DNA from 4 places in the Clostridium neonatale genome. Region 3 is predicted to be linked to each of the others. Evidence: riboswitches for the same ligand, from Rfam matches in the RefSeq annotation. Region 3 holds a riboswitch; each other region holds the start of a gene.
The links. A riboswitch is a leader RNA that binds a small molecule or an ion and turns the genes downstream of it on or off. The one in region 3 is predicted to bind S-adenosylmethionine.

Region 1 (8,359 bases), on a different contig from region 3:
TCCAATTGCTCCCCCTACAAACAAAGATATAATCATAGCTGTAACAATCATTTTAGAACTATCTAAAACTGCCTGCAAAAGTTCCACTTTTAAAATTTCTATTGTATTTTCCATCTATATCACCTCCAAATAATCATTAATTATTCTTTCAGTTTTTACCACATTATTCTTTATAAACTGCTTTGCTCTTGCTATTTCTTCCTTATCGCCAACTATACTTACAATCAAAGTTCCTATTGGTTTATTATCTATATAATCTATCTTTCCATGAATTATACTAATATCAACATTATAATTTTTAGCTACTTCTGATATTACAGGTTTTAAGCTATCATTTCCTTTATAATTTATTTTAATTATTTCGCCTTCACCTAATAAATCAAAAATTTCCCTTGGAAGATCAACACTTGAATTTTTATTAATTAAAGACTTAGTAACTTCATGTTTAGGATCAGAAAAAATTGAATATACATCATTAACTTCAACTATTTCTCCATTACTCATAACTGCTACCCTATTAAATAATTTCTTTGCCACTTCCATTTCATGAGTTATAAATACAATAGTAATATTTAGCTTATCATGTATATCCTTTAATAGATTAAGTATTTCTTCAGTATTTTCTAAATCCAATGCTGATGTAGCCTCATCACACAAAAGCACTTCTGGATTGTTAGCAATAGCTCTTGCAATACCTACTCTTTGTTTTTGCCCGCCACTTAAGTTTGCTGGATATACTTCTTTTTTTTCTTCAAGTTTAACTAAGCTTAGTAATTCATTGATTCTTTCATTTCTTTTATCTTTTGGATAATTATTTGCTTTTAAAACGAACTCTATATTTTCATATATTGTCTTTCCACTTATTAAATTAAATTGTTGAAATATCATTCCTATTTTTAATCTTTTTTCCCTAAGCTTGCTTCTGCTTATATTAGTTATATCTTCATCATCTATAATTACTTGTCCTGATGTAGGTTTTTGAAGTAAATTTATTACTCTGACAAGTGTACTCTTTCCCGCTCCACTTAATCCAACAATTCCAAAGATTTCACCTTTGTTTATTTTTAGATTCACATCTTTAACCGCTTGCACTTTTTTTCCTTTTATTTTAAATTCAACATTTATATCTTTTAATTCAATCATTCTTATCACCACCCATATAATTTTTTCTAGCTTACAATAATATTGCCATTATCGTAAGCTAGATTTCTGCATTAATATGATAATATTACTTATATTTTAGTTTATATTACACTCTAATATAATTTAAAATTTTTTTCTTAATTATATTATTTCCACCATTCTGGTTTAGAAAAGTCTTTAAACTTACTGTTTTCTATTGCTGTTTTAAAATCATCTGATTCTATTACTTCTAAAAGATCTTTTCCTAGTTCTTTATCTAAATCTTCTGTTCTAACTGCTACTACATTTTTATAATTTTCTGTTAATGGCTCTACAGCTAATGCTTTGCTATAATCAAAACCTGATGCAAATGCATAATTTCCCGGAACAAGTGCAGCATCTACACTATCTAAACTTCTTGCAAGTTGAGCACCTTCAACTTCAACGAACTCAATATTTTTAGTATTTTCTGCAATATCAAGTGTACTTGCTTTTGTTGCATCAACATTATCTTTTAACTTAATTAATCCATTAGCACTCAACACGTTTAATGCTCTTGCAAGATTTGATGCATCATTTGGAATAGCTATTTTTGCACCATCTGGAATTTTGTCAATTGAATCATATTTTTGTGAGAACATACCCATTCCAAGTGTTGGTACAGTTTTAACAGCTGAAATATCTAAATTATTATCAGCGCTAAATTTCTTTAAGTATTCTGTATGCTGCATTAAGTTTGCTTGAATTTCTCCATTATTTAAAGCTTGATCTGGTTGAATATAATCACTAAATTCCTTTACTGTGATTTTATATCCCTTTTTTTCAAGTAATGGTGTAAACACTTCCTTAATCATATCTCCATAAGGACCAGGGCAAACACCTACAATAATATCCTTTGAACTTCCACTTGAAGCTTGGTTATTACTCTCTGTACTTTTATCCTTTGCTCCTCCGCATGCAATTAAACTAATGCCTACTGCTGTTATTAATGATAATGCTCCTAATTTTTTTAAAATTTTCATATTTTATTCTCCCTATAATCTTCACTAAATTATTATTGCTTTTTATTTTTTAATTATAATAATTCTTATATAATTAGTCATATTTATTTTGATTTTTTATTTATATATTGTGATTTCAATGTACTTTCTTTTATTCTTTACCTTTTCTTGAAATCACAATATATTGTTATATTTTATTTATCAGAATCTTAATTTAAATTACACCTACATTTATATATTAATTTACTTTTTCATATAATTTTTTAAATTCTCTAATCTTTTAAGTGCTTCTCTAAGAGTTGCTTCTGTTTTGGCAAAATGTAGTCTTATATAATTATTAACATTGCCTCTAAAGAAACTTGATCCTGGAACTGCTGCAACTCCTATTGTTCTTGCAAGCCATATACAGAATTCATAGTCATCTTCATATCCAAATTCTGATATATCAACCATAACGTAATAAGCACCTTGTGGTTCAAAATACTTTAATCCTATTTTATCTAAACCTTCTAAAAAGAATTTTCTTTTCTTATCATATAGATCTGTTAATCCATCATAATAATCTTGTCCAAATTCTAGTCCTTTAACAGCTGCTTCCTGAAGTGGCGCTGCTGCTCCAACTGTTAAGAAGTCATGAACCTTCTTACATTGTTCTATCACTTCTTTGCTTGCAATTATATATCCAAGTCGCCATCCAGTAATTGAGTATGTCTTTGATAATGAACTACATGATATTGTTCTTTCAAACATTCCAGGAAATGAAGCTATGTAAGTATGTTTATATGGAGGATATACCAAATGTTCATACACTTCATCTGTTATTACAAAAGTATCAAACTCTATGGCAAGATCTGCAATGTACTGAAGTTCTTCCCTTGTAAATACCTTTCCTGTTGGATTTGATGGATTACAAAGAACAAGTGCTTTTGGATTTTGCTCAAATGCATGTCTTAATTCATCTTTATCAAATGTAAAAGTTGGTGGTTTAAGCTCAACATATATTGGCTCAGAACCTGAAAGAACTGTATCTGCTGTATAGTTTTCATAAAATGGTGAAAATACAATTACTTTATCATCTACATTACAAACACTCATCATTGCAGCCATCATTGCTTCTGTACTTCCACATGTAACTACTATATTTTCTTTAGGATCAATATGAATTCCCATAAACTTTTCTTGCTTAGCTGCAAGCTTTTCTCTAAAATTTTGTGCTCCCCATGTTATTGAATATTGATGCGGTCCTTCATCTGCCACTTCTTTTAATCTATCTGTTATTTCTTTTGGTGGATCAAAATCCGGAAATCCTTGCGATAAGTTTATAGCACCACATTCTTCAGAAACTCTTGTCATAGCTCTAATGACTGATTCTGTAAATCCATCTAATCTTCCACTTAATTTTGCCATATATATGCCCCCTTCTAATACTATCAAGTTACTAAGAATTAAATAAAAATAAAACGCCAGAGAATAAACTCTAGCGTAATAATCACCATAAAATTCATCCTCTTATCTATCAGTTATAAAAAATAACTGCAGGAATTAGCACCATTATATATAGTAAATGAACTAATATATCGGTTGCTGGGCTTCATAGGGCCAGTCCCTCCACCACTCTTGATAAGTTATATATTCAATTGTTAGTTGATGAATTTAGTATATATTTATTTTCTTAAAATGTCAATATATTCTTTAGATAAATTTATAATATTAACTTATTTATTCCATAATATAAATATAAGATATACTAAGTTTAAAGTAAAATAATCAAAATAAAGCACTTATATGGTGCTCACTTGTTACAAATAATGAATCTAATAATTTAAACATCAATGATTGTACCCAAAACTGTTTGAGTCATCTAAAATCAGACAAAAAATTTTGGAACAATCATTAATGTAAAAATTCTATAGCTTTATTTTTGAATTTAAGACACCCATGAGCCGAGAATCTAAATCTTGTATTTGGCTCGAATCGCTAGCATTTATTATGTAATAAGCGACTCTATAAATTACCAGAATTGTATTTTCACGCATGAACAAAAGAAACTTAGTATTTATGATTTTATAGAAAACAAAGAAATTCAATATATGAATATACGTAGTATTGTATTAAAAATTGGAGTTATTAAATTCTTAGACAGAGGCTGTTCCAAAATTGTTTGTCCAAAACTTGTTTTTTGGAGCAAACAGTTTTGGGCACAACCTCTGTCTTTTGAATTTTTAACTTCAATTTTCCTACAATACGAGTATATCATATATTGAATTTCGGTTGTTATCCACTAACCTCTGACACTCGTAATTTATTTACTGTATAAACGGTTGATTGCACTTAGCATTGCCTTAATAGATGCTCTTGTAATATTACTATCTACACCAACACCAAATGTTTTTTCTTTATTATCATTTCTTTGCATATAAACATAAGATGCTGCCTTTGCTTCAGAACCTGTACTCATAGCATGTTCATTATAATCAATTATTTTAACATCTATATCAATATTTTTTCCTATAGCATTTTTAAATGCATCAATAGGCCCATTACCTATACCTTCTATACTTCTAGCTTGTCCATTATAAACAACATTCATATTTACTTTAGTATCATTATCCCCATTAGTTTCAGAATAATCAAAGAACTGACATTTATCAAGCTTTAGAGCATCTTGTCTTTCTAGATATTCACGAGTAAATGCATCCATAACTTCAGTAGGTGAAACTTCTCCTTTTCCTTCTGAAATCTTTTGAATAACATCTGCAAACTCTTTCTGCATAGTCTTAGGTAGCTTAAATCCATAGCAATGGTCCATTACAAATGCCACTCCACCTTTACCTGATTGACTGTTAATTCTAACTAATGCCTCATATTCACGGCCTAAATCACTTGGGTCTATTGGTAAGTATGGAACCTGCCATATTCCATCATGTCTTTCTTCATACTTCTTCATCCCTTTATTTATAGCATCTTGGTGAGATCCTGAGAACGCTGTAAATACTAAGTTACCTGCATAAGGATGTCTTACATGTACAGGTATTTTAACGCATCTTTCATATACTTCTACTATTTCATCAATATTTTCAATATTAAGCTCTGGATTTACTCCATGCGAAAACATATTATAAGCCACAGTTAAAATATCAACATTACCGGTTCTTTCTCCATTACCAAGAAGTGTTCCCTCTACTCTATCTGCACCTGCAAGAAGAGCAAGCTCAGCATCAGCAACACCTGTACCTCTATCATTATGTGGATGAACACTTAATATGATTCTTTCTCTGTCTTTAAAATGCTTAGACACCCATTCAATTTGATCAGCATACACATTTGGCGTATCCATCTGTACAGTTGATGGTAAATTTATAATTATTTTATTTTCTTTAGTAGCTTCCCATACATCTGCAACTGCATCACAGATTTCAAGAGCATACTCAACTTCTGTTCCTGTAAAGCTTTCTGGTGAATATTCAAGTACTATCTTTCCATCAAATTTTTCTACATATCCCTTTACAAGTTTAGTTCCTTCAACTGCAATTTGCTTTATTTCTTCCTTACTCATATTAAAAACAACATCTCTTTGAAGAACTGAAGTTGAATTATATATATGAACAATAGCTTTATTTAAGCCTTTTAAACTTTCAAATGTTTTTTCTATAAGGTGAGGTCTTGCTTGTGTTAAAACTTGTACATAAACATCATCCGGAATAAGATTTTCGTCTATTAATTTTCTTAAGAAATCATATTCAATTTGTGATGCAGAAGGAAATCCGACTTCAATTTCCTTAAATCCAAGCTTAACAAGTAAATTAAAAAATTCTACTTTTTCTTCCACAGTCATAGGATTAATAAGTGCTTGATTCCCATCTCTTAGATCAACACTACACCAAATTGGTGCCTTCTTTATTTCATTATTTGGCCATGTTCTTTCCTTATAGTTTATTGTTTCAAATCTCTTATACTTTTTATAATTTAACATTTTTTGCCCCCCAAAATATATTTATTATAAAGCTCTTTCCACATGCATTTTTAAATCGCAGATATAGCCCCTCAACCACTCCACGTATCTTCATAATAAATATAATCGTTCTATCTACGGTGTTATTAACCCCACAAGAATCACTCCTTTGTATTTTGAATATTAAGTGTATTTTAACACACCGATGAAGGTATGTAAATATTTTATACAAATAGCCATCACTTTTTTAATATATAACCTGTTATTTTATAAAATTCATAACCTTTTTATAAATATCAACATTTTTTTTCTTTATAATTAAGTTCCCTTTTATGCTTAATTTAATATACTAGCAATATAGCAATTATTTTAGGAGAAAAAGAAAATATGAATTATTTTTCGCCTATTTTACTTACCATTACAGCATGTTTACCTATTATAAGTGCTACTCACAATTTAAAAGTAAATTCAATATCCATCCATAAATCAAGTTCTACTTTTATAAGTATACTTGTAACTATTGGAACATTTCTTTCTATGCTTTTAGGTAATTTAATTAGTATTCTATTAGGTTCTTATATATCAAATATTTTTGGAATTGTATTACTGTTTATCATAAGCATATATTTTCTTTGTGAATATAAAAGACATCATGAATATTTCTTAGGATATGATACATCATTTTATTATGAAACTAACCTTAAATATAAAAATATACTGGAAAATCCAAAATGTTTAGATAAAAATAATTCTAAATTAATTGATATTCCTAAAAGCATTCCTTTTGCATATGCAATTGTAATAAACAGTTTTTCTTTATTTTTTAGTGCAGGAGTAATTCATATAAATTTGGATTTATGCTTGATTTTTATTTTTTTATTTTCTCTACTTTCATTTTACCTTGAATGTTTCATAATTAAGTTTAAATTCTTTAGATTTATTTTAAGATATAACATTTTGATTACTGGAATTCTATTACTCATAATGAGTATATATGAGTATGGTTTAATATTTCATATCATTTCTTAAAATTGTATGCCTCACAACAAAAATAAATGACGTACTGAGTTTAGTGTGAATAACCGAAATAAAGCTCTTATGAGGTGCTCGCTTGCTAAAAAAATGAAGCTAAGAATTCAAACATGCAGACTTGCACCCACAAATGTTTGCTCCAATATAAAATTGGACAAACAATTGTGGGTGCAGTCTACATGAAGAATTCTAAAGCTCAATTTTTGAATGCAAGACACCGCACACATAAGAGCTTTATTTCTTTGTTTCATCTAAATTCAGAGTATCCGTATTATTGCTGCTATACATAAATACATTTTAAAATTAAGGATTAGTTATTTATAGATATTAAAGATTTAAAAAGTTAATATTTCACCATTTTTTAAAAGATATAGATTTATAAATATCAGAATATAAATCCTTACGAATGTGCACTTATAAGGAAACCTATTCATCATTATATGAATAGGGGCTATACTGCTAAGTTCGTACCTCAGCAAGCATTATATGCCAAAGAGCAGCTATGCTGTAATTCGGAACTTTTCTTATATATTGGGGAATACTTGGATTTTATAAATAGCCACATAAATTATAACTAAAATAAATTAGATGTCTATGATTTTAGAGAAAAACAAAGAAATTCAATATATGAATACCCGACTCACATTCGTTCGCTCAATGTCGTCAACTTAAGAAAATATAGAAAATTTAATAAAAAACACTTGACAATAGGTAAAAAAATGCAGCCTCGCTATAGATATTAAATTTATAGCGAGGTTTGATTTTATGAAAAATATTAAATTACTATCACAAATTTTAAAACGAACAAATAAATTAATTGTTTCAGATGAATATAAGCAGTCATATAGTTTAGGAAATTCTTTTTCAAGGAAAAGAAAACTATCGTTTTCTAATGTAGTTTATTTAATTTGTTCTGTATTACGAAAGTCTATACCTTTAGAAATAGATAATTTTATTGAAAATCATACATGTTTAAACTTTCCTAATATATCAAAGCAAGCATTTTCTAAAGCAAGACAAAATATTTCACCTGAAGCCTTTAAAGAACTATGTAGATTATTTGTTGATTCTTTTTATAATTCAAAAAAGAAATTGAATAAATGGCATGGATTTAATATTCTTGCAGTTGATGGAACATCTATACAAGTTCCTGATACTATTGAATGTGGTAAATACTTTGGAGTAAGTAAAAATCAAAATAAAACTCAAACAGCAGTTGCGACGGCATCAGCCTTATATGATATATTAAATG
Region 2 (8,359 bases), on a different contig from region 3:
GAAACTTTAGAAAAAATAAAAAACCATAATATAGAAACATATAGAACTGACACTCAAGGGCAAATACAATTAACATCAGATGGTAAAAATATAGTTTTCAAGACTAAAAAATAATTTTTATTTATTGCCGTATAATAGAAAAATAATATTTTTTTGACCTCGTATATTAATAAATTTAACAATATACGAGGTCATTTACGTACGAAGTAATTGAATCACATAGTTGCATTTCGTTGCTAGAGTACTATAATAATAATGACTATAAAAATTGTTAATTAATAAAGATAATTGCATAATATAAATGAATTGCTAGTTAAACTATTAGTTAATTATCTTGTTAGATTAAATGGCTTTAATATTATTTTAAATAAATTGAAAAGAATATATTTAAGTAGTAAAGAAAGGAGGACTATATGGAGAAGAATATGAAGAATATGAAGAATATAGAAAAAAAAATTTTTAATAAGAATGCTTCAAAATTTAATGGAAAGGAATTTTTAAAATATGTAGGACCAGGAATTTTGGTTACAGTTGGATTTATAGATCCAGGAAATTGGGCATCTAATATTGCAGCTGGATCTGATTACGGATATAAACTATTATGGATGATAACACTATCAACTATAATGTTAATAGTATTGCAACATAATGCTGCACATTTGGGAATAGTTACAGGCTTATGTATTTCAGAAGCAATAAGTGAGTATATAAGACCTACCATAGGTAAAATAATAACATCAACAGCAATACTAGCTGCAATTGGGACTGCAATGGCAGAAATTTTAGGGGTTGCTATAGCTTTAAAAATGCTTTTTAGTATTCCTATAAAATTTGGAGCTTTAATAGCAACAATTTTAATAATATATATGCTATTTTCAAATTCATATAGAAAAATAGAAAAAGTAATAATTGGTTTTGTATCAATAGTTGGAATTGCCTTTATATTTGAGGTGGCTTTAGTTAATGTTGATTGGGGAGAAGCTGCTAGAGGCTGGATAATTCCATCTATACCAAGTGGATCTATACCAGTAATAATGAGTGTGTTAGGTGCAGTGGTTATGCCACATAACTTGTTTTTACATTCAGAAGTAATTCAAAGTAGAAAATGGAATCTTCAAGATAAATCCATAATGGAGAGACAATTAAAATATGAATTTATGGATACATTGTTATCTATGATAATAGGATTTATTATAAATAGTGCAATGGTACTTTTATCAATAACATTTTTCAAAAATAATATTTCAGTAACAGAACTTGAACAAGCACAAGAATTATTGAAACCGTTACTAGGAAATTCTGCGGCAATAATATTTGCGATAGCATTACTTTTTTCAGGAATAGCATCAACTGTTACAGCTGGAATGGCAGGAGGATCAATATTTGCTGGAATGTTCAAAAAATCTTATGATATAGATGATAGAAATACAAAAATGGGTGTATTGATTACAGTTATTTCAGCTTTAATAATAATATTTTTTGTTAACAATCCATTTAATGGTTTATTATATTCACAAATGTTATTAAGCGTACAATTACCAATAACTATTTTTACACAAATTTATTTAACCTCATCTAAAAAAGTTATGGGAGAATATAAAAATACTTTAATTGAAAATATTATTTTATGGACTATTGGTTTGATAGTTACATTTTTAAATATTATGCTAATATTCAGTTATTTATAGAATATATATAACTGAATATTAGCATAATAGTGATATTTTAAGAATTATTATTATAAAAATAGATGAATATAGAAATTAGATTCATATGCAAATAAAATAATAAATGACTGATATTGGTTATACATCAATCAGTCATTTATTTTTTTAAATTTATAGTTTTATTCTACTGGAACAGAATTCTCGATAACTTTAAATGGTCTCATCATATCATTATCTTCATGCTCAAGTATATGACAATGATAAACATAATCTCCGAGCTTTTTAAAATGCATAACAATTGTTGTGACCATTCCAGGCTCTGCTCTTGCAGTATCTTTTAAGCCATTTTCAAAGTCGGCTGGTGGTTCTAAGGCATCTATATCAAACTTATAGTTTCCATTTTCATCAAAATCGTCATCAGTAAAAGTCTTTCTTCCAAGTATCTCAAAATCAACTAAATGAACGTGAATTGGATGAGGAAATTGAAAATGATTAACTAAATGCCATATTTCTATACTGTCTAATTCAGGCTTTTCTGTAGTTGGTTCATGCCACATCCTATCATTTACTAGGTGCATTGTTCTGCCAAAATCGTCTTGCATAGAATCTAAATGCAAGGTTCTTTCCTTACGTGCTAATAAAGGATTAATGTTATGATATGGAAGTAATTGATCAGGAATAACACTTGTATCAGGCTTAGTTAATGGAAGACAAACCTTAAATTTCATGATGTTATTGCTAGCCATAGGAATACCGCCACCTGAATTTTTTAGAATTATTTCTTTGCCAGTATATTTTGAAAAATCTATTATTAAATCAATTCTTTCAGCGGGTTCCAATATGAAAGAGTCAATTTCTTGAGATTCATGCAATAAGGCTAATTCAGTACCTATTTGAGTAAAGGTACCACCATTATCTAAACTAAGAGTATAACCTCTACCGTTTGAAGCATTTAATATTCTAAATCTATATTTACGTGGTTCAACATTAAGGTATGGCCATACCTTGCCGTTTACAGTTGCTACTTCTCCGAAAAATATTGGTATTATTGATGGTTTTGGTAGTTGAGGTGCTGGTGGGTCTTGTTGTGGTGGTGAATCAGGATAGAATAATGAACCATCTCTGTTAAATGTTCTATCTTGAATAATCATCGGTATTTCATATTTACCCGTTGGAAGATTCAACCTATCTTCTAAACTGTCTCTTATAAGATAAAATCCTGATAAACCAGCATATACATTTAACCTTGTTATTCCTATTGTGTGATCATGATACCAGAGAGTACCTCCAAATTGATGATTAGTATATTCATAAACTTCTCTAGTGAACCTTTCACCTACAGTGTCATAATTTTTAGTAAACCATGCTTCAGGATTTCCATCACTATCATCATTTACATTAGCACCATGCAAGTGAACTACAGTTCTTACATCTGGAGTATCCATAGTACCATGGAGGGTATGATCAACTGGTAGTAGATGTTCATCTGGCAGATTATTTATCCATTTAACTAAAATAGGAACATCTCTCATAACTTCTATTGTAGGTCCAGGAAATATTCCATTATATGTCCACATTTTAGTTGGTGGGAATGATCTATGAAATTTATGATATGCTTCTTTCATAACGATTTTATAATATGGTTCTTCTGAATCTGAACAATTACATGAATTAATTGGTTTAGCTATAGATGGTACTGGAAGTGGATCAACAAATGGGGTAATAGTTGAAGGATCAGATGGATCCACTTGAGAATTTGTAGTGAGTTTATCATCTTTATTCAATGATTAACACATCCTTTAAAAAATTATCTTTTGCTTAATTGTTAATTTACTTTTAATATATTATATGTAGTAACATATAATATTGTGTTTTTATAAAATATATATAATGAGTAAAAAAAATGAATAATATAGAAAAAAGTATTGACATATATGAATAAAGAATATATACTCATATCATAGTAATTCAATAAGAATACTTTAATCGAATATTTAATTATTTTATCAAGAAAGACTGAGGGACTGGCCCTATGAAGTCTGGCAACCTGAATTATATATCATTAGTATAGTTTAAGGTGCTAAATCCTGCAGATATTTTTATCTGAGAGATAAGATTGTATAATAATAGAATTTATGCTACTTTCTTATCTTTGAAAGTAGCTTTTTATTATGCAATAAAGATCAGCTTAGTTTTCCAAAAGACCATGGAAGATAAAGTTTTTAATTCTATAAAATTTAAATGTAGTAGATAGTAATTAACTTTTAAATGGATATCTTTATTGTAATAAATCATAGTAATTAAATCATATTTATGTGGTTTAAAATATATTATTAAAACGGGGGTTATATCAATGAGTAGAGAAGAAAGAAAATTAAAATTTGAAACATTACAACTTCATGTAGGACAGGAAAGTCCAGATCCAGCAACAGATTCAAGAGCAGTACCAATATATCAAACAACATCATATGTATTTAAAAATAGTGCACATGCAGCAGCAAGATTTGGACTAGCTGATGCTGGAAATATATATGGAAGATTAACTAATTCAACACAAGATGTATTTGAAAGCAGAGTAGCAGCACTTGAAGGAGGAGTTGCAGGACTTGCAGTGGCATCAGGGGCAGCCGCAATAACTTATGCAATTCAAAATATAACAAAGGCAGGGGATCATGTAGTTGCAGCTAAAACCATATATGGAGGATCTTATAATTTATTAGCACATACACTTCCAGACTATGGAGTAACAACAACTTTTGTAGACGCAGATGAAGTAGAAAACTTTGAAAAAGCTATACAAGATAATACAAAAGCAATATTCATAGAAACACTAGGAAATCCAAATTCAAGTCTTATAGATGTGGATGCAGTAGCAGAAATTGCACATAAACATAAAATACCATTAATTGTTGATAATACATTTGCAACACCATATCTTTTCAGACCAATAGAACACGGTGCAGATATTGTTGTTCATTCAGCAACTAAATTTATTGGTGGACATGGAACATCATTAGGTGGAGTAATTGTAGATTCAGGAAAGTTTGACTGGATTGGATCAGGAAAATTCCCACAATTAACAGAAGCAGATCCAAGCTATCATGGAATAAAATTTGCAGAAGCTGTAGGTGCAGCAGCATATGTAACTAGAATAAGAGCAATTATATTAAGAGATACAGGTGCATGCATAAGCCCATTTAATGCATTCTTATTATTACAGGGGTTAGAAACACTATCGTTAAGAGTTGAAAGGCATGTTGAAAATACATTAAAAGTTGTAGAATTCTTAAAAGATCATCCACAAGTTGAAAGTGTTAATCATCCAGCATTAGAAGATAGTAAATATAATAAATTATATAAAGAATATTTCCCAAATGGAGCAGGTTCAATCTTCACTTTTGAAATTAAAGGTGGTGTAAAAGAAGCTCAAGAATTTATTGATAAATTGGAGATCTTCTCATTACTTGCTAATGTTGCAGATGTTAAATCTCTTGTAATTCATCCAGCAAGTACTACACATTCACAAATGAACGAAGAAGAATTAAGAGAAAGTGGAATTAAACCAAACACAATAAGATTATCAATTGGAACAGAACATATTGATGATATAATTTATGATTTAGAACAAGCGTTTAATAAAGATATTGTGTAGAATCAGAGTTTAGTGAGAAATAACCGAAATTCAATATATGATATGCTCGATTGTAGGGAAATTCCAGCTAAAAATTCTAATGGCAGAGGCTGCGCCCAAAAATGTTTGCTCCAAAAAGCAGGTTTTCGGACAAACAATTTTGGAACAGCCTCTGCCAAAGAATTTAAAAGCTGAAATTTCCAATACAATACTACGCATATTCATATATTGAATTTCTTTGTTTTCTCTAAAACCATAGATACCTAATTTATTTTTGTTATAATTTATGCTTGACTCAAAAAACAAATGTGTTTTTGACAGAATTAAGATGTTAATGTACGTTTATTACATTCTAAAAAAATTCTTGCTTCATTTTTTAAGCAAGCGAGCCCAATTTGAGAACTTTATTTCGGTTATTTCACTATAAACTTACTACATCCCTTATTTATGTTGTGCAATACATCTTTAAAGATTATTGACAGAGATAAAATAAAAGAATATTATAAAAATAACAATTCGATAAGTATCAAACTGTTATGCAAAGATAGAATTATGATGTACAATTTTTATGGAGGAACTATGGATTCAAAGGAATTAGCAAAAATATTTAAAGCATTGTCTAATGAAAATAGATTAGAAATATATTTAGAAATTTTGAAATGTAATGAAAAATCTTTTGAAGATGATGAATGTTGTGGGTGTTTTATTACAGATATAATTAATAAATTTAATATTGGCGCACCTACTATTTCACATCATTTAAAAGAGCTTACAAATGCCGGACTTATTTTCACAGAAAAAAAAGGGAAATACCTTATTGCCAGGATAAATGAAGAGCTAGTAAATGAAGCTTGCAGTATGCTTAAAATAGACAAATAAGTAGGCCGAATTTTATTTAATATAAGGACAAATATAAATATATGATTCGATATATATCAAACTATAGAAATATATTCACAAGAGGTGAAAAGTAAATGAAAGAATATGTTTTAATAACAGGAGCAACTAGTGGAATAGGTTATGAATTTGCTAAAATATTTGCTGAGAATAAGTATAATCTTATACTTTCAGGAAGAAATATCAAAGTACTGGAAAACATGAAAGAAGACATGGAAGAAAAATATAAAATTATGGTCTATATTTTTGAGAAAGATTTAAGTAAAAAAGGTACTGCTGAAGAATTATATCAAGAAATAAAGAATAATAATATTAACGTAGACATCCTAATTAATAATGCAGGGTTTGGATATGTAAATGAATTTATTAATGAAGAAATAACAAAAGATTATGAGATGATGAATTTAAATATGAGTAGTTTAACCATATTAACTAAGCTTTATGGAAGAGAAATGGCTAAAAGAAAACACGGGAAAATTTTAAATGTAGCATCAACAGGAGCTTATCATCCAGGACCATATACTGCTGTATATTATGCTAGCAAAGCATATGTACTATCATTAACTGAAGCGATTGCACACGAATTAAAGACATATAATGTTACTGTTACAGCACTTTGTCCAGGGGCTACTAAAACTAATTTTTGCAAACGTGAAGGTAAGGAGGATAATCCTAAAGCAAAAGATCCAGCCTTTGTTGCTAAAAAGGGATATGATGCTCTTATGAAAGGAAAAGGGAATGTAATACCTGGCATTGAAAATAAATTACTTGTTATGATTCCAAGAAAAATAGCTGCACCATTTATAGGTAAGTACCAAATGGGATTAAAAAAGAAAAGTAAGCAATAAACATTTCAGAATATATTTTTGAAAGAAACATATATAGTAAATAAAAGAGTTAACTTTGAGAGCAAATAGTATATTAGAAGCTCCTAGATTTAATTCTTAAAAATACAATTCGATGATTATCAAAATATAAAATTAAGTAGAGAAAGAAAATGAGTGAAAAGTACTGATTACAATTGCAACTAGTCGAATAGGAAATGAATATACAAAATTATTTTTAAATATAACAGAAAATATGATGAGATAAATCAAGGAGGAATTATGAAGATATTATATAATACAGCAACAGGAAATAGCTTATATGTAGCTAAAAAAATAAAATATGCATTTGAAAATTGTGAACTTATATCTATTCCAAAAGCTTTAAGAGAAGAAAGTTTTGAAATAGAGGATGAAATGATAGGATTCATTTATCCAATACACTATGCTGGTGTGCCAATAGTAATGTATGATTTTCTTTCAAGAGTAAAAATAAATCCAGATGCATATATTTTTGCTATTGGAGTTTCCGGAGGAGGAGGTGCTAATACAAGCTTTTATCAAATTAATAAATTATTAGGAAGGAATATAAATAATTATCTTACAGTTAAATATATCTCAAATTATACAAAAATGGGAACCAATCCTACAGAAAAACGTGCAAAGAATACAATATCAAATTATGATAGTAAGATAGAAGAATTTATACAGTCTATATCAAAAAGAGAAGAAAAAGAAGCAGCATTCAAGTATGGAATAGGTTGCTTTGAATATAAAATTTTTAAAGATGTATTAAAAAATAAAGATAAGAATTTTAATGTGAATGAAAATTGTATTGGATGTAATATGTGTGAAAAAATATGCCCTGTAAATAATATTACAATTGAAAGCAATAAGCCAAAATGGAATGGAAAATGTGTAGATTGTATGGCATGTATAAATATATGTCCTAAAAAAGCTATTAATATTGGAAAAAGTACAATTAAGAAAAATAGATATAGAAATCCATATATAGAAGCTAGTGAGCTCATAAGTGATTAAATAAGTTACATTATAAAAGAATATGTAAAAAATGTATAAAGGGCTATTGTAAAATGTTTATGTATAAATTTTTATAAATAAAAACCATGCATATATTGATAATTTGCTCTATTTATGCATGATTTTTAGTTTATACAGGACTTTCATGCATTTGCAATGCCCAATTGACTAAATAGATTTAATATTTGTTATGCTACGATTTTCAAGTTCTAAAATCATATTTTTATCATAATAAGAAAATATAAAACAAAGAATTACTGGAACAAATAATAAAAATATGACAGAAACATTTTTAAATA
Region 3 (8,359 bases):
CTTTAACTAACTTATAGCCTGCTTTATCTACTGCAGCCTTTATTTCTCCATAGCCAACTTGATCTTCATCTATGCTAACAGTAAGCTTTTCAGTTGCAAAATTAACAGATGAACTGTTAACACCTTCTACTTTTTGTGCAGCTTTCTCAACTCTATTTGCACATGCTGAACAAGTCATACCTTCTATTTTAAAAGTATAAGTCTTTAGATTTTTCTTTACTCCATATCCAGCTTTAACAACGGCATTTTCTATATCATTATCACTTAGTTTATTTTCATCAAAAGATACATTTAAAGATTCTGTAGCGAAGTTAACATTTGCCTCCTCAACACCATCTAACTTTCCTATAACCTTCTCAATCCTATTTGCACATGCTGAACATGTCATTCCTTCTATTTTTAAAGTTTTCTTATTCATAAATCGCTCCTTTCAGCTAATCGATACTAGTTATCTTACTTTATTTAGATAAGATTTTTTCTAGCACTTTGTTAAACTCTTCAATCTTTTCTTCTGGATTTTCTGACATACATGCATCTTTAACACAGTGTCTTAAATGCCCTTGTAGTATTGTTACATCAGCTTTTTTTATTAACGATTGAACCGCCATCAATTGATTTGCTATGTCAATACAATATCTATCATCTTCTATCATTTTTATTATTCCATCTATTTGCCCTCTGGCCGTTTTTAATGATTGTAATGCTTTCTTTTTTTCATCATTCATATTATACCTCCCCACCCCCCTGAGGGGGGTTTATATGAATTATTATAGATCAATTTTTTTATTTGTCAATGATTAGTTTTATCATTAAATTAATCTTTATTCTATTTTTATTAATATTCTGTAAAGTTACACAAAATAAAATAGAGTTAGCTATATATTTTAAAATTTAATATATAAATAACTCTACTTTATTAACTACGCACTCTCTAAACATTCTATGAACACTTTCACTATATTCGGATCAAATTGCTTTCCCGAATTCTTTTTTAACTCTCTAATTGCTTCATCTTTAGATAAGGCATTCTTGTAAACTCTATTAGTAGTCATAACATCATAAGCATCCGCAACGCTCACTATTCTCGCTATAAGAGGTATCTTGTCCTCTTTAAGTTTCAGCGGATATCCATTTCCATCCCATCTTTCGTGATGAGTTAATACACCTTTAGCTACACTTTCTAGATGATTTGCAGCTTTAATTATTCTATATCCCTTTTCTGTATGACTTTTTATAATCCCAAATTCTTCTTCTGTTAAATTATCTAATTTTAATAATATCGACTCATTTATCCCTATTTTTCCTATATCATGCAATTTTGCTACTAATATAAGCTCATCCATAACTGAAAGTGGCAATGATAGTCTTTCCCCTATTTTTATGGAATTTTCAACAACCCTCTCTGTATGTGCTTTAGTTTCTAAACTTTTTTCCTGCAATGTAGCCTGTAATGATGATATTACTGAGCTATTAAAACTATTTTTTTCTAATAATTTTTTTCTATACACCATATCTTCGGCTTCTTTTAAAGTATCATATATTGATTTATCTAAATCATAAGTAACTGAATATCCTAAAGCTATACTTATTTTTATTAAATCATGTTTATAATTATTGCAGCTATCTATTATATTCTTTATTAGAGTTTCACACTCATTTTCTTTTGCCTTTGGAATTATAATAGCAAATTCATCTCCACCAATTCTAAAAATTAGTTCATTCCCTTTACAAACATCTTTTAAAACTTTAGTTGTTAATTTTAATAGCTCATCGCCTTCTTCATGACCTAATGTATCATTAACTATTTTGAGGCCATTCGTATCTCCCATTATTATACCCATAGGTAAATTTTCTTCTTTAAATATTTTCTTTGCTTTTTCTTCAAAACATGTCCTGTTGTATACTTTAGTTAAAATATCCGTATAACTTAAATACTTTAATTTTTTTTCTATCTTTTTTCTATCAGTTATATCTAATAATAGCCCTATTATTCCACTTACTTCATTATTATCATTTAAAACTGGTGTCTTAATGATTTCCGTGTATAAATTTTCTCCATTCCCTAATTCTATTTTCTCTTCTTTTTTTACTGTTTTTTTAGTTTCAAAAACTTTTTTATCTTCTTGAATAAATCTATTCTTTGACTCACATATCGATTCATTTAACGGATTCTTATTTTCTATTATGCTTTCCTTATCTTTGCTAAGTAAATCATCAAATTTCTTATTAGTATACAGATATCCTAATTCTCTGTCTTTATAAAAGATTCCAGCTTGAAGCGAATCTAAAATCATTTCAGTAATACTTTCTTCTTTAGATATTATCGGAATATCTATTCCCGCTATTCCTTCTAATTTCCCATTATCATCTATCAATGGAAATACCGTAGAATCTACTTTTATTCCTTCATTTGTGTATCTCTTCTCTTTTACAGTAGACATACTATTCAATGCTTTACTGCACATTTCATTACTTTTATCAGCTATTTCTTTTCTGTATAAATCTTCTTCACATAACCCTATAATATTTCCCTTTTTTATATTATTTATATCTATATATCTCTTATTTGTATATATGAAGCGTAAGTCTTTATCTTTTATCCATATAGATTGCGGGACTGCATCAACCAAAAGCCTAAATATTTTTATATCCATAAATACCTCCTTCACACTAATTAATATATAATCCATATTATGATTATTAATGTAAATCGTCCCTTAAACAAATCATACCAAACATAATATTTCTCAATAATATCTAATTCTATATTATATAAATTATAACATTATACTATATCAATCAAAACTACTAGATATTACTTATTATAATATACTAAAAATACATAAAACAAATCTTCACTAATAAACCTTTGTTTTATGTATTTTACATATTTAAATATACATATATTCATTATAATAATCTTTTTTTAATAAAGTTTCAATTTTATCCATGTATTTTTCACATTTTACAAAAGTAAATTTATGAATAAACTTACTTTTAATCTCTAATCCCTCTCTTGAATTATCTTTTAACAATCTATATGTAGTCAATGCCAGCATTTTAGCTATAGCTATATATCATCGATTAATTCAATAATTTTTTCTTGAACTTTATCCATAATAAATTTCTCCTATAAATGCTTTAAATTATATCATCAGTTTTAACAGTGTCCAGTATTATCTCTTTTTTTATTTTTTAGATATTAATATATTATTTGGAAGCCAGTTAAATAAATTAATAGTATTTAATTTATATATTATTATAATAATTCATATAATTCCTATTATATTTCTATAAATCATTGACAGTCAAAATAATACATGTATAATATTAAATAACAAATAAATATTTATTACTCTTATTACGAGTGGTGGAGGGACTGGCCCTATGAAACCCAGCAACCTGATAAACTTTCATTTAGTTTATTGTGGTGCTAAATCCTGCAGGTTTACCTGATAGATAAGATTGTCATTGTTATTTATGTACGCATAAGTCACTTCTTATCTCGAAGTGACTTTTTTTATTACACTTTTAAGCGCGCAATGTAATAAAATTTTAATTTAATTATTAGGAGATGATATTTTATGAATATAGAAACACTTTCAGTACAGGGATCGTCAGGCGGAGATGAAAAGACAGGAGCTATAAGCTTTCCTATTTATCAAACTGCTACATTCAAACATTTAGGACTTAATAAAAGTACCGGTTACGATTATTCTCGTGATACAAATCCAACTAGGGAAGAAGTAGAAAAAACTGTAGCTAAATTAGAAAAAGGTATAGGTGCAATTGGCTTTTCTTCTGGTGTTTCAGCAATTGTCTGTTGCATTCATCTTTTTAAATCTGGTGATCATATAATATTATCTGAAGATTTATATGGTGGAACTTTTAGACTGTTCAATGAAACTTTTAGTGATTTTGGAATAACCTATTCTTTTGTAGATACTACTAATACTTCTAATATAAAAAATGCTTTGAATGAAAATACTAAAGCGATATTTATTGAAACACCATCCAATCCTACTATGAGAGTAACTGATATAAAGGCAGTTGGCAAAATCTCAAAAGATAATAATATACTCTTAATTGTTGATAATACATTTCTAACCCCGTACTATCAAAAACCATTAACACTAGGTGCTGATTTGGTCATACATAGTGGCACAAAATATCTAGGAGGACATCATGATTTATTGGCTGGCTTCATTGTTGGCAATGATAAGAATTTACTTGATAAGCTAAAAAGAACACATATGTCAATTGGAGCAACTCTCTCTCCATTTGACTCCTGGCTACTTCTTAGAGGAATAAAAACCCTTCATATAAGATTAGATAGAGCTCAAGAAAATGCGCTAAAATTAGCAGAATTCCTAAAATCAAATTCTAATGTTAGCAAAGTATTATATGTGGGCTTAAAAGACTTTAATGGATATGATGCTAATCTAAAACAAGCCACTGGTTTTGGTTCTACATTATCATTTAGGATTAAGGACAAGTCATTGGTTCCAAAGATATTAGAGAATGTCAAAATAATTAAGTTTGCTGAAAGTCTTGGAGGTGTAGAAACACTTATAACTTATCCATTTACTCAAACTCATGCAGATATTCCTGAAGATATAAGGCAACGTCTAGGAATAGACGAATATCTACTAAGATTGTCTGTTGGTATTGAGAATGTTAATGATTTAATAGATGATTTACAAAATGCCCTTAATTCATAGAAATAAAACTATATTTTATTTCCTATATATATAAATCTAATATCAGAAAATTATAGTCTATAAAATAAATTACTAATTAAATGAGGTGCTAAAATGAATTTTGGAACAAAATTAATACATGCAAGTGGAGATATAGACAGCGCCACTGGTTCTGTAAGTACTCCAATATATCAAACATCAACATTTCATCAATTTGATATAAATAATTTTGGAAAATATGATTATTCTCGATCTGGAAACCCAACACGTGATATTCTTGAAAATTTAATTTCTGAACTTGAAGGAGGTGTAAGAGGATTTGCTTTTGCTTCAGGAATGGCAGCAATTTGCTCAGTTCTTTCACTTTTTTCTGCTGGAGATCACATTATAATTTGCGGTGATGTATATGGAGGTACATATCGTGCTGCCACTCAATTATTTTCTAGATTTAATATCGAATTTACATTTGTAGATGCATCAAATATAGATGAAATCGCTAATGCATTTAAAGGAAATACTAAGGGCTTATATTTAGAAACGCCATCAAATCCTTTATTAAAAGTTACAGATTTAAGATTTGCTTCTAATATAGCTAAAGCTAATAGATGTATTACAATAGTTGATAATACATTTATGTCTCCTTATCTACAAAGACCTTTAGAACTTGGTGCAGATATAGTAGTTCATAGTGCAACAAAATTTCTAGGCGGACATAGTGATGTTATCTCAGGACTAGTTGTAACAAATAACGATGAAATTGCTAATCAAATATATAAAATACAAAATACTTTCGGTGCTGTCCTTGGACCACAAGACTGCTTCTTGCTAATAAGAGGAATTAAAACATTAAAAGTAAGAATGGATGCACTTCAAAATAACGCCTATAAATTAGCAAAATGGCTTAATGAACAAGATGAAGTCGAAAAAGTATATTATTTAGCTTTAGATTCTGCTGAAGGAAAAGAGCTTCATTTTTCTCAAGCATCTGGCGCTGGCGCCGTTTTGTCATTTAAATTTAAGTCTTTAGAAACAACAACTTATTTTTTAAATCATGTGAAAAATGTAGCCGTAGCTGTAAGTTTAGGTAGTGTTGAAACTATTGTTTCATATCCTGCAAAAATGAGCCATGCTTCAATTCCAGTTGAAAAAAGAAATGATTTAGGTATCACAGATACATTAATAAGAGTATCTGTCGGCCTTGAAGATATTGAAGATTTAATAGCTTCCTTCAAAGAAGCTATTGTTTAGAACATAAATATATTCTGTAGAATCAGAATTTAGTGGATAACAACCGAAATTCAATATATGATAGGCTCGATTGCAGGGAAATTTAAGCTTTTAATTTCTTAATGCAATACTACGCCTATCATATATTGAATTTCTTTGTTTTGCTCTAAAATCATAGATGTCTAACTTTTTTTAGTTATAATTTATGTTTTTAGGAATATTACAAGTCTAAAAATATAGTTTTCAATCACTTGTAATAATTTAGGAAGCTACTTATAAAACACCGGTATCCACCAATAAATAAGCAAAGATCCGAATTGCAGCATAGCTGCTCTTCTTATAAGTGCACATTTGTAAGAATTTAAATTCATATATTTATAAAAATATATCTGGATACTCAGAGTTTATATGGAATAAAGAAATAAAGCATTTATGTTGGCGGTGTCTTGCATTGAAAAATGAAGCTTTAAAATTTTTCATCAATGATTGTTCCAAAATTGTTTGTCTAAAAACTTGCTTTTTGGAGCAAACATTTTTGGGCACAATCATTGATGGTTAAATTTTTAGCTTCATTTTTGTAGCAAGCGAGCCAACATAAATGCTTTATTTCGGTTGTTATCCACTAAACTTTGATTCTACGTCCTTTATTTATATTTTCAACAATATATTTAAATATTAAAAAATATAAAGTTTATTAATATAAATGCGACATAAAAAATTATATAACCTATTGACCATTTATTAAAAAAACAATATCCTAACCTTTTTTTGAATGAAAATATCTTATTATTTTCCCTCACCATTAATTTAAAATCATTCTTATATTTATTAATAAAAATTATTAATCCTATAACACCACCCATAATAATTATAGTTGAAATTATTGAAGATAATATTTGATTGTATCCTGAAATACAACTTATCACTGTAGCTATTGTATTATTGAACATATGGATTATAATTGCCGGAACTATGGAATCTGTTTTCACAGTAACAAATGCTAATAATATTCCTAGTAATAATGGTGTCATAAATTGAACTAAATTTAAGTGAAACATAGCAAATATTATTGATGTAAAAATAACAGCTGTAAATTCTCCATGTTTTTTCATAGACTTTAGGACTATTCCCCTAAATATTATCTCTTCTAAAAGTGGTCCTAAAATACATATGTACAAAATGTATATTACTTGCATTGACATACTAGATGGGAACGTGAAATCTGGTGCTGGTATTGTTAAACCAATAATTTGTATTATTGTTGAATAAATCAAATAGATCCCTGTGCTTACTAACAGTACTCCCCCAACAGATATCATTCCTAATGGTATTATACTTTTTGAGTATTTTACTTTTTTAAATATATCTCTTTTTATACTTAAGTTAGCTGATTTTAATCCTATTATTATAACTAATATATCTACTAATATACATGGCACTATTCCTAAAACTATATTCAAAAATTCTTTATCTAAAATAAGTGAAGAATTCTTACTTATCATTGAATAAATAACTAATATAATTTGCGATAATATCACCAGAAGCTGAGGTAGTAATCCTAAGATAATCATAAGCCTAGTACACTTGCCTGCTGATTCCTTAATATGATCCTTTAAAATTTCGCTTTTTGTTGCAAGTTGTTCTTGAAAATCATCTATCATTAAATAAATCCCATCCCTTCTTTAGAAGCAATCTTATAATTTATATCTTTATATTATATCACATAGTCCCGATATATTCCTACTAACTCAATTATAGACAAACTTTAATTATATATAATCAAACTTTAAGAGACAGGAATTTATCACAACAAAATTCCTGTCTCTATATCTTACAATTTCTATACTATTTTTATTCAGCAATTACTTTTCTAAGTTTGTTTTTTCTCTTCTTAATTATTAAATAAATTACTCCACCTACGCTAAAGTTCATTATTGTAGAAAGGACTGCTGTAATAATTGCTATTTTCCATACATTTACTTGATTATTTGAGTTATTATTGTTTAAAGATGATAATTTTTCAGATAAATTAGTTACTCCCTCTACAATATCCTCATCTTTTTCTATAGTTCCTTCTTCAACTAATAGTAATGTATCTTCTAATAATTTAATTCCAAAACTAATAGTCATTCTCATAGGTTTTATATATATATATGCTTTTATCTCATCATTAATATCATTTATAGGAAATCTTAAAGATATTAATTCATTTTCAGTATCATTTAATATAACTGAATGAGATACTTCTTGACCATTAACTTCAAATTTAAAGTTTTCCATAGAATTAGATCCACTAAATGTAACTGTTGCGTATAACTTCCCATCAATTTCTTCAACTATACTAGTTTCATTTAAGTATTTTCTTGCCATTGTACGACCCATAGCACTGTCACTCACTACTTCATTGTTTACAGTATATCTCTTAAAGTATT
Region 4 (8,359 bases), on a different contig from region 3:
TTGAAAATGCAAAAGTTATTGATATCGGTTCAGGAACTGGAAATTTAACAAATATTGCTTCTAAAATTGGATATGATATAGTTGGAATAGAGCCAAATTTAAAAACAAGAAATATTGCAACTGCAAAATACCCGGAAATAAACTTTTTATCAGGAACATTTTTATCACTACCAATAGATGATAGTAGTTTAGATGCAATAATAAGCAGTTATGCATTTCATAATTTGACTGATGAAGAAAAGAAAGATGCAATTGCAGAATTTAAAAAGAAACTTAAAGATAATGGGACTGTTGTGATTGCAGATACCATTTATGAAAATGATGAAGCTAAGAAGAACTTTATAAGAGAAGTAGAAGAGTCTGTGGAGATTACTTTAGCACATACATTGAAAAATGAATTTTCTTCAACAGAGACATTATTAACAGAACTATTTGAAAATGAAGGTTTTAAAGTAACTTATCAGCAAATGAATAAATTTGTATGGATTTTAACTGCAAAACTTGATTAATAAATTTAATTGTTATAAGTTGACTAGAAAACTGGAGACTTACGCATAATTTTTGCGTAAGTCTTTTTTGCAATATAAAAAAGTATTTGTTTATAAAAGAAGAGCAGAAAATAGTTGCACAAATATTTAAAAGAAAATAAAATGCCCAGAATTTAAGTGAGAGCCCAAATTTTGTATTTGGCTGATCGAACTTACTCCTATGAACGGATGTGAATAGTGAGTTTCGTTTAAAAAAATTATTTGCATAAATATCTTAATAAAGATAAAATGTCCAGAATATAAGAATATAAGAATATAAGAATATAAGAATATAAGAATATAAGAATATAAGAATTTGCTTATTTTATGCGGGGGAGAAGGAATTATTTAAGGAAACATCTTCATCACTAGATGAAGATGGGCTATACTGCTAGGCTCGTACCTCACCAAGCATTATATGCCAAGGAAACACCTACTCATATACATTGGTAGGTGTAAGCGATTCACACCAAATCACAGATTCGGGTTCTCTGCTTAAGAATGTGCACTTATAAAAAGAGCAGCTATGCTGCAATAAGGAACTTTTCTTATTTTATGGGCTTTTGAGGGATATGTAAAATTTTAATTATGGAAGGAGTGTTAAAAATGAGTGAAATAAATTTACCTAAATATTATGAAAATGAAGCTGGGATTATAAAAAGAGCAGGAGATTTTATTAAAGAGTTCGGAAAAAATGTGTTAATAGTTGGAGGAGAGACAGCATTAAAAATAGTGAGAATAGATTTATACAGAAGTTTAGAAGAAAATTCAATTAAATATGAAGTTAAGAAATTTAATGGATATCCAACTCAAAAATATATTTTAGATTTATGTAATTTAGTTGAAGACTTAGGTGTAAAAAGAGTAAGATATGCAGATACGGTTGGGATATTATCTATATCAAAAACAAAACAAGTTATTAGTGAATTAAGAAAAAATTCTAATGTTGAGATAGAGATACATTCACACAATGATTTTGGAATGGCATTAGCAATTGCAATAGAATCAGTAAAAAATGGTGTGAGATATGTTGATTGTACTTTAGATGGAATAGGAGAAAGAAGTGGAAATTGCAATTTACAAGAATTTTTAAGAATTGGGTTTGAGTTTCCTGAAGAAGTGAAAATAGATAAAATGAATTTAATCAAAAGTGATCTTAAAAATATAATTTGAAAATTAGGTGAGAAGTAAGGGTGATGATTATAGATTAGTTTTTTCTGATTTATTATTATCGCTTTTTTATATATTTTAAGTAGTATAGGAATAATGATAACTTTTTTTATAGAAAGTATACATAATGGCTATAATTTATAATGAAGATGACATACTAAATTAATAAATCATAATAAATTATTATTTATTATAGACATAATAATATTATTTATAGCAGAGAGAATAGTAATGGAGATATATTCAGTAAGATGTTATTGTGGTAGTATATAGATATAAAAGAATATTTATAATGTTTAAGAAATTTAAATTATAAATAGTAAAATAATGCCTTTTAAAGGAGGAATCATTATGGGAATTAAACAAACACTAGTAAGCTTTATGAAAGAAACAGCTTATAGTCCTATGGATTTAGAGGAATTATGCGCTGTATTTGATATACAACCGAATGAATATAAAGCATTTAAAAAGACATTAAGAACTATGGAAGCAGAGGGATTAATAGTAAAAACCAAAAGAGATAGATATAAAGTTGCAGGAAAAGAAGAGATAAATAATTATGATGGTCTTGTTATTGGAGCTTTAGAAGTACATCAAAGAGGGTTTGGTTTTCTTATTCCAGATGAAGAAGGACAGAAAGATGTATTTATACCAAGCAATGCTATGAGAGATGCTATGAATGGTGATAAAGTAGCAGTAAAAGTAACAAGAGAAGATACAGATACTAAAAAAAGAGAAGGTCAGATTGTAGATGTATTAGAGAGAAATGTAACCAAAGTTATTGGCGTATATGAAGATTCAAGAAACTTTGGATTTGTAATATCAGAAGATACTAGAATTTCAAGAGACATATATATACCAAAGAGAGATAGAAATGGTGCGCAAGATGGTGATGTAGTTGTTGTAAAAATAACAAAATATCCAGCTGAAAGAAGAAAGCCAGAAGGTGTCGTAACAGAAATTCTAGGTAAAAAAGGTGACAAAGGAATTGATATTTTAACAATAATCAAGAAAAATGGACTTCCAGAGGAGTTCCCAGATAAAGTTTTAAAGTATGCTGATGGTATTTCCGAGGAAATAGATCCAAAAGAGCTTAAGGGAAGACGAGATTTAAGAGAGTTAAGAATGGTAACTATAGATGGTGAAGATGCAAAAGATTTAGATGATGCAGTATCTATAGAAAAACTTGAAAATGGTAATTACAGACTTGGTGTTCATATAGCTGATGTTACTAATTATGTAAAAGAAAATAATCCATTAGATAGAGAAGCGTTAAAAAGAGCTACCTCTGTTTATTTAATAGATAGAGTTATTCCAATGCTGCCTAGAAAGTTATCAAATGGAATTTGTTCATTAAATCCAAAGGTTGATAGACTTACACTTACATGCTTTATGGAAATAAACTCAAAAGGTAAGGTTGTAGATCATGAGATTGTTGAATCTGTAATTAAGACAAATGAAAGAATGACATATACAGATGTAACTAAAATGTTAAGAGATCATGATGAAGAATTGATAAAGAGATATGATTATTTATATGATGACTTTAAACTTATGGAAGAACTTTGCACTATCTTAAGAACAAAAAGAGAAAAAAGAGGAGCTATTGACTTTGAAATAGCAGAAGCTAAGATTGTTTTAAATGAGCTTGGAAAGCCAATAGAAATAAAGCCTTACGAAAGGGCAATTGCAAATAGAATGATAGAAGAATTTATGCTTGCAGCTAATGAAACTGTAGCTGAGCATATGTTTTGGACACATATGCCTTTTGTATATAGAATTCATGAAAATCCAGATGAAGAGAAATTGGCTAAATTTAAAGAATTTATTTATAATTTAGGCTATACAATTCATTGGAAAGAGGATATTCATCCAAAGATGTTCCAAGAAATATTAGAGAAAGTAAAGGGTAAAAATGAGGAAACCGTAGTAAGTACATTATTATTACGTTCAATGATGCAGGCTAGATATGCACCTGAATGTACAGGACATTTTGGCTTGGCTGCTAAATATTATTGTCATTTTACTTCTCCAATAAGAAGATATCCTGATTTACAAATTCATAGAATCATAAAAGAGCATCTTCATGGTGAAATTGATGAAAAGAGAGTAAATAAACTTAAAAATATTGTAGGTCAGGCATCAAAACAATCATCAGAAATGGAAAGAAAAGCACAAGATGCAGAAAGAGAAGTTGATGATTTAAAGAAGGCTGAGTATATGCAAGATCGAATTGGTGAAGAATTTGAAGGAGTTATATCTTCGGTTACATCATTTGGTGTATTTGTTGAACTTCCAAATACAATAGAAGGATTAGTTCATATTACAGATTTAGACGACGATTATTACGTTTATAATGAGAGTCAATTATCTTTAATTGGTGAAAGAACTAGAAAAATATATAAGCTTGGTGATAAAGTAAAAGTTCAATGTGATCATGTAGATATAGATAATAGAGAAATTTTCTTTAAGATTACCCAAGAAGAAGGTAAAACTTTAGATGATGAAGAAAATGAAATAATGCATGAGCAAGAAAACATAGAAGAATAAATAATATAATATAAATACCTTAATATGCCAGCCACTTCAATATAATAAATAATGGATGCTGGCATAATTAAATGTTATAAGAAGATTTGACAATAGAAAAATAATCGAATATTTAATAGACATTATAGCTATAAAGATTTAATTGATTAAAATTTCTAGCTATAATATAATTTTATTTAGGGAAATTTTAACCGAAGTAGAAGGTGATAAAAATGGTAAGAAAGAAAAATTCAAATACATTAGCTGAAAATAGAAAAGCAAGACATGATTATTTTGTTGAAGAAACAATAGAAGCAGGATTAGAGTTAGTAGGAACAGAAGTAAAATCTATAAGAAATGGAAGAGCGAATCTCAAAGATTCCTATGCTGATATATACAATGGAGAGGTATTCATAAAAAATATGCACGTATCTCCATATGAACAAGGAAATATATTTAATGTTGATCCACTTAGAGAAAGAAAATTATTACTTCATAAACAAGAAATTAGAAGACTTGATGAGCTTGTATCTAGGGATGGATATACATTAATTGCATTATCATTATATTTGAAACAAGGAAGAGTTAAAGTTGCACTAGGTATATGTAAAGGTAAGAAAAATTACGATAAAAGGGATGCTATGCTGGAAAAGGCTCATAAGAGAGATATTGACAGAGCTATTAAAGAAAAGTATAGATAATAAATTATAATTATGTAAATGAATATAGGCTTTTTAGAAGCATTTATATTCATTTTTATTTAGTAAACAATTACTTAAAAATTAAAAGTTTTGCGAATTGAATTATTAATTTAATAAATATATTGTAGAAATTTATGAGAGTAGTCAATAAATAGCAATATATTGTGATAAATGGATAATTTAAAACTATATATATTGAAAAAGTTTTAAAAGGTGATAAGTAATATTTCAGGTGTTGTTTGACAGATGAAAAAAATATATTTATAATAACAGACAGAAGCTAAATTAAATATATAGTCTTATCAAGAGTGGCGGAGGGACTGGCCCGATGAAGCCCAGCAACCGATAGATTGGCTCATTTTCCAATTATATACGGTGCTAATTCCTGCAGTTTTTATATTTAAAACTGGTAGATGAGAGAGTAAATTAATGAGTGTTTTATGCGCTAGAGGTTTATTCTCTAGCGCTTTTGTTTTTATCGCGATAATTCAAAAACAGCTTCAAGGAGGAAAAGTGCTTTGATAGAAATAAAAAATGTTGTTAAAAGTTTTGGGGAAACTAAAGTCTTAAAAGATATTTCAATAAGCATAAAGCAGGGGGAAATTTACGGAATAATTGGGCATAGTGGTGCAGGTAAATCAACACTATTAAGATGTATAAATGGTCTTGAAGGATATAATGAAGGAACAGTAAATGTAATGGGACAAGAAGTTTCTACATTAAGCAGCTATGAACTTAGAAAATTTAGAAAAGATTTAGGAATGATTTTTCAAAACTTTAATCTAATGCAAAGAAAGAACGTTTTTGATAATGTAGCTCTTCCTCTTGAAGTTTGGGGATACAGTAAGGAAGAAATAAAGACTAGAGTTTTAGAGCTTCTTAAATTAGTTGGACTAGAAGAAAAAGTTAAAAATAAACCATCAGAATTAAGTGGTGGACAAAAACAAAGAGTAGCAATAGCAAGAGCACTAGCACTAGAACCTAAGGTATTACTTTGTGATGAAGCAACATCAGCTTTAGATCCAAAAACAACAAAAGATATTTTGGCATTACTTTTGAAAATAAATAAAGAACTTGGAATAACCATAGTAGTGGTTACACACCAAATGGAAGTAATAAAAGAAATATGTGAAAAAGTAGCTTTAATAGATGGTGGCGAAATTAGAGCAGAAGGTAAAGTTGAGGACGTATTTTTACAACCAGGAAAATCACTTAAAAAATTCTTAGGTGAAGAAGATGATGAGGTATTACCTGAAGATGGAGTAAATATTAAAATATTTTTCCCAAGTGATTCTTCAGAAAATGCCCTTATAACTAGGATGGCTAGAGAATTAAATATAGATTTTTCAATAGTTTGGGGTAAACTTGAAAAATTCAGACAAAATGTATTAGGTGGGCTTGTAATAAATATAAAAGAAGAAGACAAGGATGCTGTTATTAAGTATCTTGAAGGTAAAGAAATCTTATTGGAGGTGCTTAATTAATGGGTGAGATAGTATTAGATGCATTAAAAGAAACACTAATCATGGTTTTTACATCAACAATTTTTGCAGTAATATTAGGATTTATACCAGCAATTCTTCTAACAGTCACAGCAAATGATGGATTAAAACCTAATAAAATAATATATAATATTTTAGATTTTATAGTAAATACATTAAGGAGTTTTCCGTTTGTTATATTAATGGTAATAATAGTACCACTAACAAGATTTATTGTAGGTAAATCAATTGGTACAACAGCAGCGATAGTTCCACTTACAATAGCAGCAGCACCTTTTGTTGCAAGAGTTATTGAATCTTCATTAAGAGAAGTGGATAAAGGCGTTATTGAGGCTGCTAAAGCATTTGGAGCTTCAAATTTCCAAATAATATTTAAAGTTATGCTAAAAGAGGCTATACCATCAATAATGTCAGGAATAACATTAACAATAATAAGCATAGTTGGTTATTCAGCTATGGCAGGGGCTATTGGTGGAGGAGGACTTGGTGATGTAGCAATAAGATATGGATACCAAAGATTCCAGACAGATGTAATGGTAGTAACTTGTATAATACTTATTATAGTAGTTCAATTACTACAATTTTTAGGAAACTATTTCTACAATAAATTATCAAAATAAAATTAAATTAGTACAATGTGCTTTTAACTTAAATTTTTACTTGATTTGTGAATTGTGCATTGTAAAATATGAATTGATTAAATGGGGGTATCAAATATGAAAAAAAGAATAATTATATCATCAATATTAGCAGGAGTACTTGCATTAAGCTTAATAGGTTGTGGGGGGACAGCTTCAAATGAAGGAACAAAGAGTGATGGAGCTAAAACAGAAGCATCAAACAGTGGAGATGATAAAGTTATAAAAATTGGTGTAACACCAGAACCACATAAAGGCATCGTAGATGCAGCAAAACCTTTACTTGAAAAAGAAGGATATACTGTAGAAATAACAGAATTTAATGATTACGTTCAACCAAATACAGCAGTATCAGAAGGAGATTTAGATGCGAACTTCTTCCAACATAAGCCTTATTTAGATGAACAAAATTCATCAAAGAACTTAGGATTAGTTTCAGTTGGAGGAGTTCACGTAGAACCAATGGGGTTATATTCTAATACTATAAAGAGCTTAGATGAATTAAAAGAGGGCGCAACAATAGCAATTCCTAATGATGCTACAAATGAAGCTAGAGCATTAAAATTATTAGCAGCTAATGGATTAATTGAAATTCCAGATGGAGAATTAATTACTCCAAAAGATATAACTAAAAATGAAAAGAAGATAGAATTCCAAGAATTAGAAGCAGCATCTGTTCCAAGAGCATTAGAAGATGTTGATGCAGCAGTTATTAATGGTAACTATGCAATACCAGCAGGGTTTAATATATCTACTGATGCAATTATTCTTGAAGGTAAAGAATCTGATTACGTAAATATAATTGCTGTAAAAGAAGGCAATGAAAACTTACCTAAGATTCAAGCTTTAGTTAAAGCATTAAATTCAGATGAAGTTAAGAAGTATATTGAAGAAACATATCCAGATGGAGCAGTAGTTCCAGCATTCTAGATTATATAAAAACAGCTTATGTGTTAAATCTTACATAAGCTGTTTTTTATTCTGATTCTGCAGATAAATGCAGTGTATTAATATTATGGGGAAATAGAGTTTGAATCTAAAAAGGAAGCAGAAAGTTTTACTGTACCAACGTGGCTTGGAAAAGAAGTCACAGAAGATAAAAAATATAAAATGGCTAATTATTAGAAAGCAACAAGAAATATAAAATAATTAAATTAAGTTGAGATATAGAAAAAAAATTTATAAGTGATATAATATAAATGTAAACATATATAGATATATATGGATTTAGAATGGAGGGTTTTACATGAAAAGTTTAAAAGGAAGCAAAACAGCAGAAAATTTAATGAAAT

Region 1: another riboswitch for S-adenosylmethionine. It lies ahead of CNEONATNEC86_RS11930 (pyridoxal phosphate-dependent aminotransferase); the one in region 3 lies ahead of CNEONATNEC86_RS19425 (trans-sulfuration enzyme family protein).
Region 2: another riboswitch for S-adenosylmethionine. It lies ahead of CNEONATNEC86_RS05815 (O-acetylhomoserine aminocarboxypropyltransferase/cysteine synthase family protein); the one in region 3 lies ahead of CNEONATNEC86_RS19425 (trans-sulfuration enzyme family protein).
Region 4: another riboswitch for S-adenosylmethionine. It lies ahead of CNEONATNEC86_RS04585 (methionine ABC transporter ATP-binding protein); the one in region 3 lies ahead of CNEONATNEC86_RS19425 (trans-sulfuration enzyme family protein).

What each region holds. Positions count from the first base shown of each region.
Region 1 is NZ_UICR01000002.1:73,518-81,876, forward strand. Features, by position in the region: gene CNEONATNEC86_RS11915 (methionine ABC transporter permease) at 1-114, opposite strand, end outside; gene CNEONATNEC86_RS11920 (methionine ABC transporter ATP-binding protein) at 115-1,143, opposite strand; gene CNEONATNEC86_RS11925 (MetQ/NlpA family ABC transporter substrate-binding protein) at 1,290-2,144, opposite strand; gene CNEONATNEC86_RS11930 (pyridoxal phosphate-dependent aminotransferase) at 2,367-3,530, opposite strand; SAM riboswitch class I at 3,630-3,750, opposite strand; gene leuA (2-isopropylmalate synthase) at 4,426-6,096, opposite strand; gene CNEONATNEC86_RS11940 (MntP/YtaF family protein) at 6,463-7,104, shown strand; gene CNEONATNEC86_RS11945 (IS4 family transposase) at 7,873-8,359, shown strand, end outside.
Region 2 is NZ_UICR01000001.1:1,287,055-1,295,413, forward strand. Features, by position in the region: gene CNEONATNEC86_RS05800 (ComEC/Rec2 family competence protein) at 1-114, shown strand, start outside; gene CNEONATNEC86_RS05805 (Nramp family divalent metal transporter) at 435-1,688, shown strand; gene CNEONATNEC86_RS05810 (multicopper oxidase family protein) at 1,847-3,451, opposite strand; SAM riboswitch class I at 3,668-3,784, shown strand; gene CNEONATNEC86_RS05815 (O-acetylhomoserine aminocarboxypropyltransferase/cysteine synthase family protein) at 4,021-5,319, shown strand; gene CNEONATNEC86_RS05820 (ArsR/SmtB family transcription factor) at 5,878-6,177, shown strand; gene CNEONATNEC86_RS05825 (SDR family NAD(P)-dependent oxidoreductase) at 6,273-7,043, shown strand; gene CNEONATNEC86_RS05830 (EFR1 family ferrodoxin) at 7,302-8,060, shown strand; gene CNEONATNEC86_RS05835 (DUF624 domain-containing protein) at 8,229-8,359, opposite strand, start outside.
Region 3 is NZ_UICR01000003.1:258,531-266,889, forward strand. Features, by position in the region: gene CNEONATNEC86_RS19410 (heavy metal translocating P-type ATPase) at 1-418, opposite strand, end outside; gene CNEONATNEC86_RS19415 (metal-sensing transcriptional repressor) at 459-725, opposite strand; gene CNEONATNEC86_RS19420 (sensor domain-containing diguanylate cyclase/phosphohydrolase) at 921-2,654, opposite strand; SAM riboswitch class I at 3,356-3,466, shown strand; gene CNEONATNEC86_RS19425 (trans-sulfuration enzyme family protein) at 3,585-4,721, shown strand; gene CNEONATNEC86_RS19430 (trans-sulfuration enzyme family protein) at 4,815-5,948, shown strand; gene CNEONATNEC86_RS19435 (CPBP family intramembrane glutamic endopeptidase) at 6,596-7,588, opposite strand; gene CNEONATNEC86_RS19440 (NEAT domain-containing protein) at 7,779-8,359, opposite strand, start outside.
Region 4 is NZ_UICR01000001.1:997,235-1,005,593, forward strand. Features, by position in the region: gene CNEONATNEC86_RS21900 (class I SAM-dependent methyltransferase) at 1-509, shown strand, start outside; gene CNEONATNEC86_RS21905 (beta/alpha barrel domain-containing protein) at 1,134-1,700, shown strand; gene rnr (ribonuclease R) at 2,049-4,247, shown strand; gene smpB (SsrA-binding protein SmpB) at 4,460-4,927, shown strand; SAM riboswitch class I at 5,224-5,347, shown strand; gene CNEONATNEC86_RS04585 (methionine ABC transporter ATP-binding protein) at 5,446-6,411, shown strand; gene CNEONATNEC86_RS04590 (methionine ABC transporter permease) at 6,411-7,049, shown strand; gene CNEONATNEC86_RS04595 (MetQ/NlpA family ABC transporter substrate-binding protein) at 7,146-7,997, shown strand; gene rbr (rubrerythrin) at 8,314-8,359, shown strand, end outside.